DNA from 3 places in the Streptomyces sp. NPDC055955 genome. Region 3 is predicted to be linked to each of the others. Evidence: riboswitches for the same ligand, from Rfam matches in the RefSeq annotation. Region 3 holds a riboswitch; each other region holds the start of a gene.
The links. A riboswitch is a leader RNA that binds a small molecule or an ion and turns the genes downstream of it on or off. The one in region 3 is predicted to bind cyclic di-AMP.
Positions count from the first base shown of each region.

Region 1: linked by a shared signal. The riboswitch ahead of ACFC96_RS33920 (M23 family metallopeptidase) and the one ahead of ACFC96_RS06555 (transglycosylase family protein) in region 3 are both predicted to bind cyclic di-AMP.
Region 2: linked by a shared signal. The riboswitch ahead of ACFC96_RS00585 (peptidoglycan DD-metalloendopeptidase family protein) and the one ahead of ACFC96_RS06555 (transglycosylase family protein) in region 3 are both predicted to bind cyclic di-AMP.

Region 1 covers NZ_JBHJYS010000021.1:112,699-117,110, forward strand. The annotation lists gene ACFC96_RS33905 (GNAT family N-acetyltransferase) at 1-268, opposite strand, end outside; gene ACFC96_RS33910 (HPr family phosphocarrier protein) at 446-727, shown strand; gene ACFC96_RS33915 (GntR family transcriptional regulator) at 943-1,629, opposite strand; gene ACFC96_RS33920 (M23 family metallopeptidase) at 1,895-2,683, opposite strand; cyclic di-AMP (ydaO/yuaA leader) riboswitch at 2,696-2,852, opposite strand; gene ACFC96_RS33925 (M16 family metallopeptidase) at 3,049-4,412, opposite strand, start outside.
Region 2 covers NZ_JBHJYS010000001.1:148,182-152,593, reverse strand. The annotation lists gene ACFC96_RS00600 (helix-turn-helix domain-containing protein) at 29-670, shown strand; gene ACFC96_RS00595 (DUF6126 family protein) at 667-840, shown strand; gene ACFC96_RS00590 (tyrosine-protein phosphatase) at 867-1,664, opposite strand; cyclic di-AMP (ydaO/yuaA leader) riboswitch at 2,073-2,253, shown strand; gene ACFC96_RS00585 (peptidoglycan DD-metalloendopeptidase family protein) at 2,258-3,037, shown strand; gene ACFC96_RS00580 (SGNH/GDSL hydrolase family protein) at 3,264-4,055, shown strand; gene ACFC96_RS00575 (TetR/AcrR family transcriptional regulator) at 4,165-4,412, opposite strand, start outside.
Region 3 covers NZ_JBHJYS010000003.1:95,938-100,349, reverse strand. The annotation lists gene ACFC96_RS06565 (cytochrome P450) at 1-354, shown strand, start outside; gene ACFC96_RS06560 (transglycosylase family protein) at 494-1,480, shown strand; cyclic di-AMP (ydaO/yuaA leader) riboswitch at 1,605-1,821, shown strand; gene ACFC96_RS06555 (transglycosylase family protein) at 1,826-2,509, shown strand; gene eno (phosphopyruvate hydratase) at 2,828-4,114, shown strand; gene ACFC96_RS06545 (septum formation initiator family protein) at 4,218-4,412, shown strand, end outside.

The DNA.
Region 1 (4,412 bases), on a different contig from region 3:
TGAACTCACCGCCCACCGTGGCCGCGAGCCCCACCCGGTCCACGTAGTCGTGATGGGTGAAGCGGTGGACGTCCTTGGCGGACAGACGGGGGTACGGCGCGAAGAAGCGGTAGTACTTCGACTCGTCGGAGACCTGCTCGTAGAAGTTCGTGAGCCGCTCGGCGTCGTCGATGGTGATGGGCCTGATGCGCGCGGTGCCGCCGTCGCGCAGCACCACGTCTGCTTCCCAGTGGGCGGGGTATGCGTGCCGGTCCGACGGGGTCTGCATGGGCACAGCGTACGGCGCGGCGGTGACAGTCGTACGGGTCGCGGCGCGAGCGGGCCGAAGGCACGCTATGAGGGCCGACGGGCGTGTACGGGCGGTACGTAGGACCCATATCGGGCACGCCCACCGGTGTGGGAGACTGGTCTAGACAACCGTGAGAATCCTGAAGGGCAGCATCACATGGCTGAGCGCCGCGTCAACGTCGGCTGGGCCGAGGGCCTCCACGCCCGCCCCGCCTCCATCTTCGTCCGCGCGGCCACGGCGGCCGGCGTCCCCGTGACGATCTCCAAGATCGACGGCACCCCCGTCAACGCGGCCTCCATGCTCGCGGTGCTCGGCCTGGGCGCCGGCGGCGGCGAGGAGATCGTCCTGGCCTCCGACGTCGAGGGTGCGGACATCGCACTCGACCGTCTGGCCAAGCTGGTCTCCGAGGGGCTCGAGGAGCTTCCCGAGACCGTCTAGTACACAGGCCGGTACGGGGCTCGACAGTGACCCGTACCGGACGTCCGGATTCTTGGGCGTCGTTCACTGCTCGCAGAAGATCGCGCCGATTAAAGGGTCTGTTCGGATTTTCCGAGCAGACCCTTTGTCTTTCCGTGAGTCCGTTCCCATAATTCCGGAGCAGCACAGAAAGAGCCCTTGGAAATAGGCCGCCCTATTTGTATACGGCGGCTTTGTTAATGCTGAGGCCCCAGTGTGTTGACGGGATGTTGCGAAGTCCTCACACGGCCACCCGTACGAGGGGCGCGCAGGCGGTGGGCGGTCATCGCGCGCTCCGTGTGCTGCGCCGTGAGCGCCCGCGCGCGCTCCACGTCACCGCGCGCCACAGCGTCCACGATCGCCCCGTGCTCGGCCCAGGAGTCGGCGGGCCGCGCGGGCTGCTCGACGGTGTACATCCACGCGATCTTGTGGCGGAGCTGGGTGAGCATCGTGATCAGCCCCGGGCTGGCGGAGGCCTGTGCCAGCGTCTCGTGGAACCAGCCGCCCAGCGCGCGCAGGTCCTCGCTCCGACCTTGCCGGGAGCGCTCCTGACCCAGCCTGACCAGGCCGCGCAGCACCTTCAGGTGCGCCTCGGTGCGGCGTTGCGCGGCGCGGGCCGCGGCGAGCGGCTCGAGGAGCATCCGGATCTCCAGCTGGTCCGCCGCCTCCTGCGTGGTGGGTTCGGCGACGCACGCGCCCGCGTGCCTGCGGGTGACGACGAAGCCCTCGGCCTCCAGGGTGCGCAGCGCCTCGCGCACGGGAACGCGGGAGACGCCGTAGCGACGGGCGAGCACCTCCTCGGTGAGTCTGCCGCCGCGCTCGTGGACACCGGAGACGATGTCGTCGCGGATCGCCGTGCATACCGAGTGCGCCGGAATGCGCATGGACCGACCTCCGCCTTAATCCCCGCGAAACGCGGTAGACAGTCGCTCGTGCAGCGCGATCGAAGTCCGTTCAGCGCGCTTTCCCAGCGACTCTATTCCAGCGGGCCCGAATTTCCGACGGCGGGCCGTAATCCATGGATATTTTTTGGACAGCGCCGCCGGGAACGAACGCGCCGGTCCGGTGACGACCGCGGCCGGTGACGCCGAAAGCCCCGGCTCGGCGAGCCGGGGCTTTCGGTGCGTTGTCGCGCGTACGCGGCGAGGGTCAGACGTTGACGCCGTGCGAGCGCAGGTACGCGACGGGGTCGATGTCCGAGCCGTACTCGGGACTGGTGCGCGCCTCGAAGTGGACGTGCGGGCCCGTGACGTTGCCGGTCGCCCCGGAGAGGCCTATCTGCTGGCCCGGGGTGACCGTCTGGCCGACGGAGACGCCGATGGACGACAGGTGGCCGTACTGCGTGTACGTGCCGTCGTTCATCTTGATGACGATGTTGTTGCCGTAGGCGCCGCCCCAACCGGCCTCCACGACCGTGCCCGCGCCCACGGCGTGCACCGAGGTGCCACTGGCGGCGTGGAAGTCGATGCCGGTGTGGCTGCCGGAGGACCACAGGCCGCTGCTGGCCTTGTACGCGGTCGACACGTACGAGCCGGTGACGGGCAGGACGAAGGCGTTCAGGCGCTTGCGCTCGGCCGCACGGGCGGCGCGCTCCTTGGCCTCACGCTCGGCCTTGGCCTTGGCGGCGGCCTCGCGCCGGTCCTCCTCGGCCTTCTTCTTGGCCGCGGCCTCCGCCTTCTCCTTCGCGGCCGCCTTGTCGGCGGCCTGCTGCTGGGCGGCGGCCTGCGCGTCGATCTGCTGCGCGAGGGAGTCACCGATGGAGATGGCCTTGGTCAGGCCCGTCTGCTCGAGAGACGCGTCGTCAGCGGCGAGGGCGGGGGCGGCGAGGCCTCCGATGACACCGGTCGTGGTGAGCGCGGCGACGCCGGCGACCTGCGCGGTGGTACGCGTGAGACGGCTCGGGCGACGGTGCTTCCCGGTGGCACGGGTGAACGCCATGGAGTGGCTGATCCTTTCCTTCCTTCTCGCCTACCGGGTTAGCTGACGGGTTCGGAGCAGGAAGGTCTCCTACGGACCCCCTTCAGGAAAGGGCGTCCGATTCACCCCAGGGACGGTGGGTCCCCGGCTCCCCCGGCTCGCGCCTTGGGGGACTCGGCGATGACTGTCCGGTGCCGCGGGCGCGGCGTACATCTGGCGGACAGCCGGACCGACGCTAAGCGGGGCATCTTTCAATCAACAAACGGAACCGGGCTTTTGTAGCGCATGCCACAGGGCAGACAGGCAACCACTGGTTCAATTCGGACATACAAGGGCCCCGGTGGTCATCTCGCCCACCGGGGCCCCTCGTTGCACACCGGTCACGGTCAGCCCGTGACGACGGTCACCTCTCCGATACCGAGCGCCCTGACGGGCTCCTCGATCTGGGCTGCGTCACCGACGAGCACCGTCACCAGGCGGTCCGTCGGGAAGGCGCTCACGACGGCCGCGGTGGCCTCCACGGTGCCTGTCGCGGCGAGCCGCCGGTACAGCTCCGCCTGGAAGTCGTCCGGCAGGTGCTGCTCGACCTGGTCGGCGAGCGTCCCGGCGACGGCAGCGGCGGTCTCGAACTTGAGCGGGGCGACGCCCACCAAGTTCTGTACGGCCACGTCCCGTTCGGCGTCGGTGAGGCCCTCCGCGGCGAGCGTGCGCAGCACCTTCCAGAGGTCGTCGAGCGCCGGACCCGTGTTCGGCGTGTCCACGGAGCCGCTGATGGCGAGCATCGCGGCACCCGTCCCGTCCGGTGCCGAGCGCAGCACCTGGCCGAACGCCCGCACGCCGTAGGTGTAGCCCTTCTCCTCGCGCAGGACACGGTCCAGGCGGGAGGTGAGGGTACCGCCCAGGCAGTACGTGCCGAGCACCTGCGCCGGCCACACCCGGTCGTGCCTGTCCGCTCCTACGCGGCCGATCAGGATCTGCGTCTGCACCGCGCCCGGCCGGTCGACGATGACGACCCGGCCGGTGTCGTCGGCCGTCACGGGCGGTACGGGGCGCGGCTCGGTCGTGTTCCCCGTCCAGGCGCCCAGCGTGTCCGCGAGCAGGCCGTCGAGGTCGATGCCCGCGAGGTCGCCCACGACGACCGCGGTGGCCGTGGCGGGGCGCACGTGCCGGTCGTAGAAGGCGCGCACGGCCGCCGCGTCGATGGCCGCGACGGTCTCTTCGGAGCCCTGGCGCGGGCGGGACATGCGCGCGGTGGCCGGGAAGAGCTGCTTCGAGAGTTCCTTGGCGGCGCGGCGGCCGGGGTTGGCCGTCTCGTGCGGGATCTCGTCGAGCCGGTTGCGCACGAGACGTTCGATCTCGCTGTCCGCGAACGCGGGTGCCCTGAGCGCGTCGGCGAGCAGGCCGAGCGCCTTCGGCAGGCGGGAGACGGGGACCTCCAGAGAGACCCGTACGCCGGGGTGGTCGGCGTGCGCGTCGAGGGTGGCACCGCAGCGCTCCAGCTCGGCGGCGAACTCCTCGGCCGCGAGCTTGTCGGTGCCCTCGGAGAACGCCCTCGCCATGATCGTGGCAACGCCGTCGAGCCCGGCGGGCTCGGCGTCCAGGGGCGCTTCGAGGTTGATCTCGACGGCGACGACCTGCTGGCCCGGACGATGGCAGCGCAGCACCGTCAGGCCGTTGTCGAGGGTGCCGCGCTCGGGCGCGGGGAACGCCCACGGCCGCGCCGTGCCGGCCTGGGGCTGCGGGTGGAAGT
Region 2 (4,412 bases), on a different contig from region 3:
AGAGGTACGACTCTGGCTCAATCGAATCATGAGCCCTGCCCCTCCGGAGCCGGCTCCGGAACCCACGGAGCTGCCCGCCGTCGCCCCGCAGCTGCGGGAACTCCGGCGCCGCGCCGCCCTGACCCTGGAGGCCGCGGCCCGCGCCGCCGGGCTTTCGCCCGCGCACCTCTCCCGCCTGGAGACGGGCCGCCGTCAGCCCTCGCTCCCGATGCTGCTCGCTCTGGCCCGTACCTACGGTACGACGGTCTCCGAGCTCCTGGGCGAGACGCCCGCCGACAGGGACGCCGTCGTGCGCTCCGGCGACATGGAGCCCACCGAGGCGGGCGGCTGGATCTACCGGCAGGCGGGCGCCCCGGGGCGCGGCATGCAGGCCTTGCGCGTGCACGTGCCGTTCGGCGCCCAGGGCGACATCGTGCGGGTCCACCCCGGTGAGGAGTGGCTGTACGTCCTCGAAGGGCGGCTGCGGCTGCGTCTGGGGGACACCGCCTACGACCTCGCGCCGGGGGACAGCGCGCACTTCGACTCGCTCACCCCGCACCGGATCGCCGCCGCCGACCGCGACGGCGCCGAGCTCCTCTTCGTACACACCCTGCTGCAGAGCCCGTCCGCCGCGCTGTGTCTCGGCCCGGCGACGGGCGGCGGCGCACAGACCCAGGGAGGCCTTCGATGAACGCAGAGCCGCACGACATGACCGATCCGCAGCGGCGGCCCGCACGGCGTGACGTGGAGGACAAGCTCCCGCGTGGCATCTGGGTGCGCCTGCTCGTCTACGTCTTCGCCGGGCACCTCGTCGCGGGCTTCATCTATCTGCTGTTCACGCTGGGGGCGTCGCGCGGATGACGGCCCCAGCGGGTGGCCGGTGAGTCTCAGTCCAGGAGGCGCTCGCGCAGCCGCTCGCGCCGGGCGGGGGAGAGCTTGAGGCCCTCCTCCAGGTAGCGGTCGGTGGAGCCCCAGGTCTGCGTGACCTGCTCGAAGGCGGCCGCCAGATAGGAGGCGCGGGCGTCGAACAGCGGGCTCAGCAGCTCCATGACCTCGGGGGACATCGCGTCCTTCGAGGCGCTGCTGCGGTGCACCTTGTAGCGGCGGTGCGTCGCGTTCGACTCCAGGTAGTCCGCCTCGATGGCGTCGCGCTCCACTCCCACGGCCAGGAGCGTGACTGCTATCGACAGGCCCGCGCGGTCCTTGCCCGCCGCGCAGTGCATCAGCGCCGGCACGCTGTCCTCGGCGAGGGAGTGCAGCACCTGGCTGTGCTCGGCGGTGCGCTCGGTGATGATCGCCCGGTACGACGTGATCATGCGGTTCGCGGCCTGGCCCTCGGCGAGGGCGGCGCGCAGGTCGTCGAGGTTGCCGTCGCGCACCATCTGCCAGAACTCGGCGCCGTCCGCCGGGTCGGTCAGCGGCAGATTCACGTTCCGCACGCCGGGCAGCGTCACGTCCGGGCCTTCGAGGCGCTGGTCGGCGGCGTTGCGGAAGTCGAAGATCGTGTGCAGCCCGAGCGAGGAGAGGAACGCGGCGTCCTCGTCCGTGGCGTGCGCGAGGTGACCGCTGCGGAACAGCACGCCCTGCTTGACCCGACGGCCGTCCACGGTCGGGAGACCACCGACGTCGCGGAAGTTGCGCACTCCGGCCAACTCGGGCTCGGTGGACGGGACCTGCTGCGTCACGGGGGCTCCTCCCGGTCGGCCGCGGCGCTGCTCGCCGGCGGGCGCCTTCGACGATACGACATGGCTGCCAGGGGCAACCATGTGAGAGAAGGCTGGCGATTGCGTACCAAATGCCCGGAATGAACCGATAGATGGGCGATAGGGCTCTATGGGATAACTAAGCCCGAAATGCCGCCATATGGCGGCTGATAGGTGAGCAGAGTCATAGCGGTGACCGTGCGTGGCGGCGATCCCGAATGAATTTCCAGTAGGTATAGCAGTTGCAAAGATCGTGAATCTACGGAGCGTGACGGCCTTTTCCGGAAAGGATCACATAAGGATCAAGAAGCGGAATGCCCAGGGGAATTCGCGGCTTGTCCCCGCGCTCTCCGCTCGCTTACGTTCGGCGCAATCCGGACGGACCGCCAAATCCTGCCGCCGCCCGGAATCCGCACATCGATCCGTGCTCGGCAGGAGCGGGGGACCCAGGTAGACCGCCGTTTTCGGGACACCGGAAACGGCTCGGGGTGAAGCCGTGCCCGAAAGGGGCGCGGCCGGGCAGCTCCAGTCCGAACCCGACAGCTCACCTCGCAGGCGACGGAGAGGAATCCCCCATGCCCGCGAAGGGTAAGCACCGCCGTCCCAAGTCCCCGCGCCTCGCCCGCACGATCGCCGTTGCCGGTGTGGGCGGCGTCGCGCTCGCGCTGCCGTTCATGGGTGCCTCCGGCGTCCACGCCGCGGCCGCTCCCGCCGTTGCCACGACCTACGCCGTCAAGGCGGGGGACACCCTTTCGAAGATCGCCGACGCGCAGCACGTCAGCGGCGGCTGGAAGAAGCTCTACTCCGACAACCGCTCGGCCATCGGCGGCGACCCGTCCCTGATCCGTCCGGGCCTGAAGCTGACGATCGGCCAGAAGGCCACGGCTCCCGCGGCGAAGTCCCCGGCCACCGCCACGCAGGCTTCCGCGGCCAAGACCGCCACCGCTTCCGGCTACACGCTGCCCGTCCAGAGCGCCTCCATCGGTACGGCGTACAAGACCGCGGGCAGCATGTGGTCCAGCGGCTACCACACCGGTGTCGACTTCGTGGTTCCGACGGGCACCCCGCTCAAGGCCATAGCCGCGGGCACCGTCGTGTCGGCCGGCCTCGACGGCGCGTACGGCAACGAGGTCGTCATCCAGCACGCCGACGGCAAGTACTCGCAGTACGCCCACATGTCGTCCCTCTCCGTCTCGTCCGGGCAGACCGTGACCGAGGGTCAGCGGATCGGCCTCTCCGGCGCGACCGGCAACGTCACCGGACCGCACCTGCACTTCGAGATCCGCACCACCCCGAGCTACGGCTCGGACGTGGACCCGGTCGCCTACCTCCGTGCGCACGGCGTCTCGCTCTGACCCGGACGGTGTGACGTCGCTCCGGCCCTGACGGTGTGACGTGTGAGGTGAAGGTGTCGCGTCGAGGTGTGACATGAAGGGGCGGGCCCGGTTCCGGGCCCGCCCCTTCGCCGTGTCCTCGCCGTATTCCTCAATCCCCGAAACTGACCGGGTGGGCTATATCACCACCCGTCAACCCCTTCCTACGGTCGCGTAGGTCACATCGCAGGGTGAAAGATGTGTGGTCGTGGCAAACGAATCGAGATCACTCAACGGCGGCACGATTCGGTCCTACGCGGCGGTGGGGGACAGCTTCACCGAAGGCGTCGGGGACCCCGGTCCCGACGGGGCCTTCGTGGGCTGGGCCGACCGTCTCGCCGTCCTCCTGGACGACCGGACCCCCGAGCACTCCTTCCGGTACGCGAACCTCGCCGTGCGCGGCAAGCTCCTCGACCAGATCGTGGAGGACCAGCTCCCGCGCGCCGTCGAACTGGCCCCGGACCTGGTGACCTTCGCCGCCGGCGGCAACGACATCATCCGTCCCGGCACCGACCCCGACGACGTCGCGGAGCGCTTCGAGAAGGCCGTCGCCCGGCTGACCTCCGCCGTCGGCACGGTCATGGTGACCACCGGCTTCGACACCCGGGACGTCCCCGTCCTCAAGCATCTGCGCGGCAAGATAGCGACGTACAACGGGCATGTGCGCGCGGTCGCCGACCGCTACGGCTGCCCGGTGCTCGACCTGTGGTCCCTCAAGACCGTCCAGGACCGCCGTGCCTGGGACGACGACCGGCTGCACCTCTCGCCCGAGGGGCACACGCGGGTCGCGCTGCGGGCGGGGCAGGCGCTCGGCATCGAGGTGCCTGCGGACCCGGACCAGCCGTGGCCGGCGCAGCCGCCGCGCGGCACGCTGGAGGTGCGGCGCGACGACATCCACTGGGCGAGGGAGTTCCTGGTGCCGTGGATCGGCCGACGGCTGCGCGGCGAGTCGTCCGGGGACCATGTGGCGGCGAAGCGGCCGGATCTGCTGCCGCTCTGACGGGAGCCGCGCACGTCATGGGGGAGCTTGCCCTTGAGGGCGGCTCCCCCGCGTCATTTCTGTGCGGTCCAATCCGGGGGCCTCTTCGGAGCCCGACTCCGTGGCGCCGTCAGCCCGCCGTCGTCGCCGTCAGGTCCGCCCGCTCGAGTCCCAGTTCGCGGGCCAGCGCGTCGTCGACCCACTCCTGCATGCGGGCCCGCGAGACCGTCCCCGTGTACGCGGTCATCTGCACCGCGAGACCGTCGAGGAGTGCCGTCAGGCGCAGCGCGGCGCCCGCCGGGTCGGGGCAGTGGAACTCTCCCGCCGCCACGCCCTCCGCGACGACCTCCGTGAGCGCCGCCTTCCACTGCTTGTCCA
Region 3 (4,412 bases):
GAGCCGCTGACCGTCGGGGGACAGGACATCGCCGCCGGCGACCCCGTCCTGGTCGTGCTCGCCGCCGCCGACCGCGACCCGGCGCGCTTCGACGAGCCCGACACCCTCGATCTCTCCCGGCGCGACAACCAGCACCTCGGATACGGGCACGGGATCCACTACTGCCTCGGAGCCCCCCTCGCGCGCCTGGAGGGGCAGACCGCCCTCGCTACGCTCCTGACGCGCCTTCCGGACCTGCGACTCGCGGGAGATCCTGCCGATTTGCGCTGGCGCGGCGGCCTCATCATGCGGGGATTGCGCACGCTTCCGGTCGAGTTCACGCCGCATCGGGAAGGTCCGGGCGAAGCGGTGTAACTGACGGTTCGTCAAGACTGTGACTTTCACGTGATCTCGGCTGCATCGACTTGTGACAAGCGTTCGACTCCCGCTACGTTCACCAGTCATCGCGGCACCACCCGCCGCAGCATTCCCCGAGCCACCGAAAGGCGCCTTCATGCTCACCGGGAACGGTCGTCACCGTCGCCCCCGCCAGGCTCCCGCGCTCATCGTCGCCGCGGGAGTGGCCGGCTCCGCCATCGCGATCCCCCTGCTCGGCGCGACCAGCGCGAGCGCCGCGTCGACCGCCACGTGGGACAAGCTCGCCGAGTGCGAGAGCGGCGGCTCCTGGAGCGCCGATCCGGGCAACGGCTACTACGGCGGGCTCCAGCTCTCGCAGGAGATCTGGGAGGACCACGGTGGCCTCGACTTCGCGCCGCGCGCCGACCAGGCCAGCCGCTCGCAGCAGATAGCCGTCGCCGAGAAGGTCCTCGCCGACGAGGGTCCGCGGGCGTGGCCGGTCTGCTCGGTCACCTCGGGGCTCACGGCGGACGACGCCGCGGCCGACGTCGACCCCGGGGCGGCCCTGCCGACCCCGTCCGCGTCCGCCGGCGACTCCGGCCGTGACGACGCGGCGGACGGCGACACCGCGAAGAGTGACGCGAGCGACGAGTCGGCGGACTCCGCGTCCGAGGCCGCGAAGGGCGACTCCCGAGAGAAGAGTCACGACGACTCGGGTGATACCGCAGGTAACACCGCGGGCGACTCCAAGAGCGACAAGTCCGGCCGGGACGGCTCGACTTCGACCGCCGGCGCGCCCTCGTCGGAGGCCTCCGACGGCTCGGACTCCGCCGCTGCGCCCGCCTCCGGCCGGCACCGCGGCGACGCCGCCGAGGACGACGTCCCGGGCTCCTCGCGCGCCGACGACGGCTCGGGCCGCCATGCCTCGCGCGGCGGAGAAAGCGGGCGCAAGGGTGTGAATGCGGACGAAGGTACTTATACCGTGCGCTCCGGCGACAACCTCTGGGGCATCGCCGACACCCATGACGTGGACGGCGGATGGGCCGCTCTGTACGCCGAGAACAAGAAGACGGTCGGCGCCGACCCCGACCTCATCCTTCCTGGTCAGAGTCTGGATCTTGGGCTCGAATCGGGCGAAAAGTAGGGGCAGTTCGGGCGTGATGTCCGCTTTGGTGACGGTGAGAGATGGGTCTCAAAGGCCCTGATCGTCTTTGAAATTCGGGCGATCCACTGCTTACGGTCATCACCGCTCGCCACAGCGGGCCCCGTCGGATGTCACGCCGAATCCTGCCAACGTCCGTACGGGAACAGTCGTCGCGTAAGCGCCGTAGGCAGGAGCGGGGGACCCAAGGTAAGTGCCGGCCCCGGCCGTCGAGAGACGGCCGACCGACCGGCTTGGGGTGAAGTCGCACGCAGGACGTGCGACCGGGCACTCATCCGGCCCGAACCCGACAGCTCACCTCGTAGGCGTCGGTGAGGGGATCTCTCGATGCTGTTTTCCAGCAAGGGCAAGCACCGTCGCCCGTCCAAGGCCGTTCGCGTCGCCACGCTCGCCGGTGTCGCCGGTGCCGCTGTCGCCGTCCCGCTGATGGGTGCCACCGGCGCCTCCGCCGCCACCACCTCCGAGTGGGACGCGGTCGCGCAGTGCGAGTCCGGCGGCAACTGGTCGATCAACACGGGCAACGGCTACTACGGCGGCCTCCAGTTCTCCTCGTCCACCTGGGCCGCGTACGGCGGCACCGCCTACGCCTCCACCGCCGACAAGGCCTCCAAGGCGCAGCAGATAGCCGTCGCCGAGAAGGTCCTGGCGAGCCAGGGCAAGGGTGCCTGGCCGAGCTGCGGCGTGGGCCTGTCCGCCGCCTCGACCGGCTCCGCCCCGGCCGCCGCCGCCCCGAAGCAGCAGGAGCGCACCGAGCAGCCGACCACCCGCAGCCAGGAGCGCAAGGCGCCTGCCGCCCCGAAGCAGGAGTCGAAGAAGACCGTCGAGACCCCGGCCGGCAAGAAGGTCGAGAAGGGTGACGGCGAGTACAAGGTGAAGGCCGGCGACACCCTCAGCACCATCGCCGAGGCGCACCACGTCAAGGGTGGCTGGGCGAAGCTCTTCAAGCTGAACAAGGACATCGTCGAGGACGCCGACCTGATCTACCCGGGTCAGCAGCTCCACCTCAAGTAAGGAGGGGAGGGGGCGACAGCCCCCAGGCCGCTCGGGTGCCGGCTTTCGGCGGACGGCCGGTACCACGCCAGGTCCCCCCAAGGACTCCCCGCCCCGGGTGCGCATTCCCCCGTCGCGCCCGGGGCGGGGTTTTGGTGCGTGAGGGGTCCTGGGCTTTCGTCCGTTGTCGGCCGGTGCTTTTTGTTCCGTTCGGAAACAATTCGCTCTCGGTTTTTGTCCACGGGCCGGTCGGTCGGCTGGCCGGTGCCTGGAGCCGGTTAGGCTCGTGTGTTGCCGGACCATGCGGCCCGGCGTAGTTGCGTCACATCCCATAAGGAGATGCTCGTGCCGTCCATCGACGTCGTCGTAGCCCGGGAAATCCTGGACTCCCGAGGCAACCCCACGGTCGAGGTCGAGGTCGGCCTCGACGACGGCAGCACCGGTCGTGCCGCTGTCCCGTCCGGTGCGTCCACCGGCGCGTTCGAGGCCATCGAACTCCGCGACGGTGACCCGAACCGCTACCAGGGCAAGGGTGTCGAGAAGGCCGTCCTCGCCGTCATCGAGCAGATCGGCCCGGAGCTCGTCGGCTACGACGCCACCGAGCAGCGCCTGATCGACCAGGCGATGTTCGACCTGGACGCCACCGACAACAAGGGTTCGCTCGGCGCCAACGCCATCCTCGGCGTCTCCCTCGCCGTCGCGCACGCCGCCTCCGAGGCCAGCGACCTGCCGCTGTTCCGCTACCTCGGCGGTCCGAACGCGCACCTGCTGCCCGTCCCGATGATGAACATCCTCAACGGTGGGTCGCACGCCGACTCCAACGTCGACATCCAGGAGTTCATGATCGCGCCGATCGGCGCGGAGTCCTTCTCCGAGGCCCTTCGCTGGGGCGCCGAGGTCTACCACACCCTCAAGAAGGTGCTGAAGACCAAGAGCCTGTCCACCGGTCTGGGCGACGAGGGCGGCTTCGCCCCGAACCTCGGCTCGAACCGCGAGGCCCTCGACCTCATCGTCGAGGCCATCAAGCAGGCCGGTTACGTTCCCGGTGAGCAGATCGCGCTCGCGCTCGACGTCGCCGCGTCCGAGTTCTACAAGGACGGCAAGTACGAGTTCGAGGGCAAGTCCCGCTCGGCCGCCGAGATGACCGAGTACTACGAGGAGCTCGTCTCCGCGTACCCGCTGGTCTCCATCGAGGACCCGCTGTACGAGGACGACTGGGCCGGCTGGAACGTCATCACCGAGAAGCTGGGCGACAAGGTCCAGATCGTCGGCGACGACCTCTTCGTCACCAACCCCGAGCGCCTCGCCCGCGGCATCGAGGAGGGCTCCGCCAACGCCCTGCTCGTCAAGGTCAACCAGATCGGTTCGCTGACCGAGACCCTGGACGCCGTCGAGATGGCCCAGCGCAACGGCTTCAAGTGCATGATGTCCCACCGCTCCGGCGAGACCGAGGACGTCACCATCGCCGACCTCGCCGTCGCGGTGAACTGCGGCCAGATCAAGACCGGTGCCCCGGCCCGCTCGGACCGCGTCGCCAAGTACAACCAGCTCCTGCGCATCGAGGAGATCCTCGACGACGCCGCGGTCTACGCCGGCCGCAGCGCGTTTCCCCGCTTCAAGGGCTGAGCGCGCTCTTAAGGCACTGCCTTAGGAAGCGTCGTACGTACGTCCCCGCACCCGGTCCCGTACCGTGTGCGGGGACGTACGCACGTAAAGGGGAGGCGCGAACATGGCCGGGAGAGTCCGGGACAGGGACCGTGACCGGTTCTCCACCGCGACCCGGCTGCGTCTGCTCGGCGAGCAGACCGCCGAGCGCGTCTACCGCTCCCAGACCAGACGTCAGGCCCGCCGTTCCCGTCTCACCGGCCGCGCGGCACTCCTGGCCCTCGTCCTGTGCACCCTGGTCGTCGCGCTCGCCTACCCC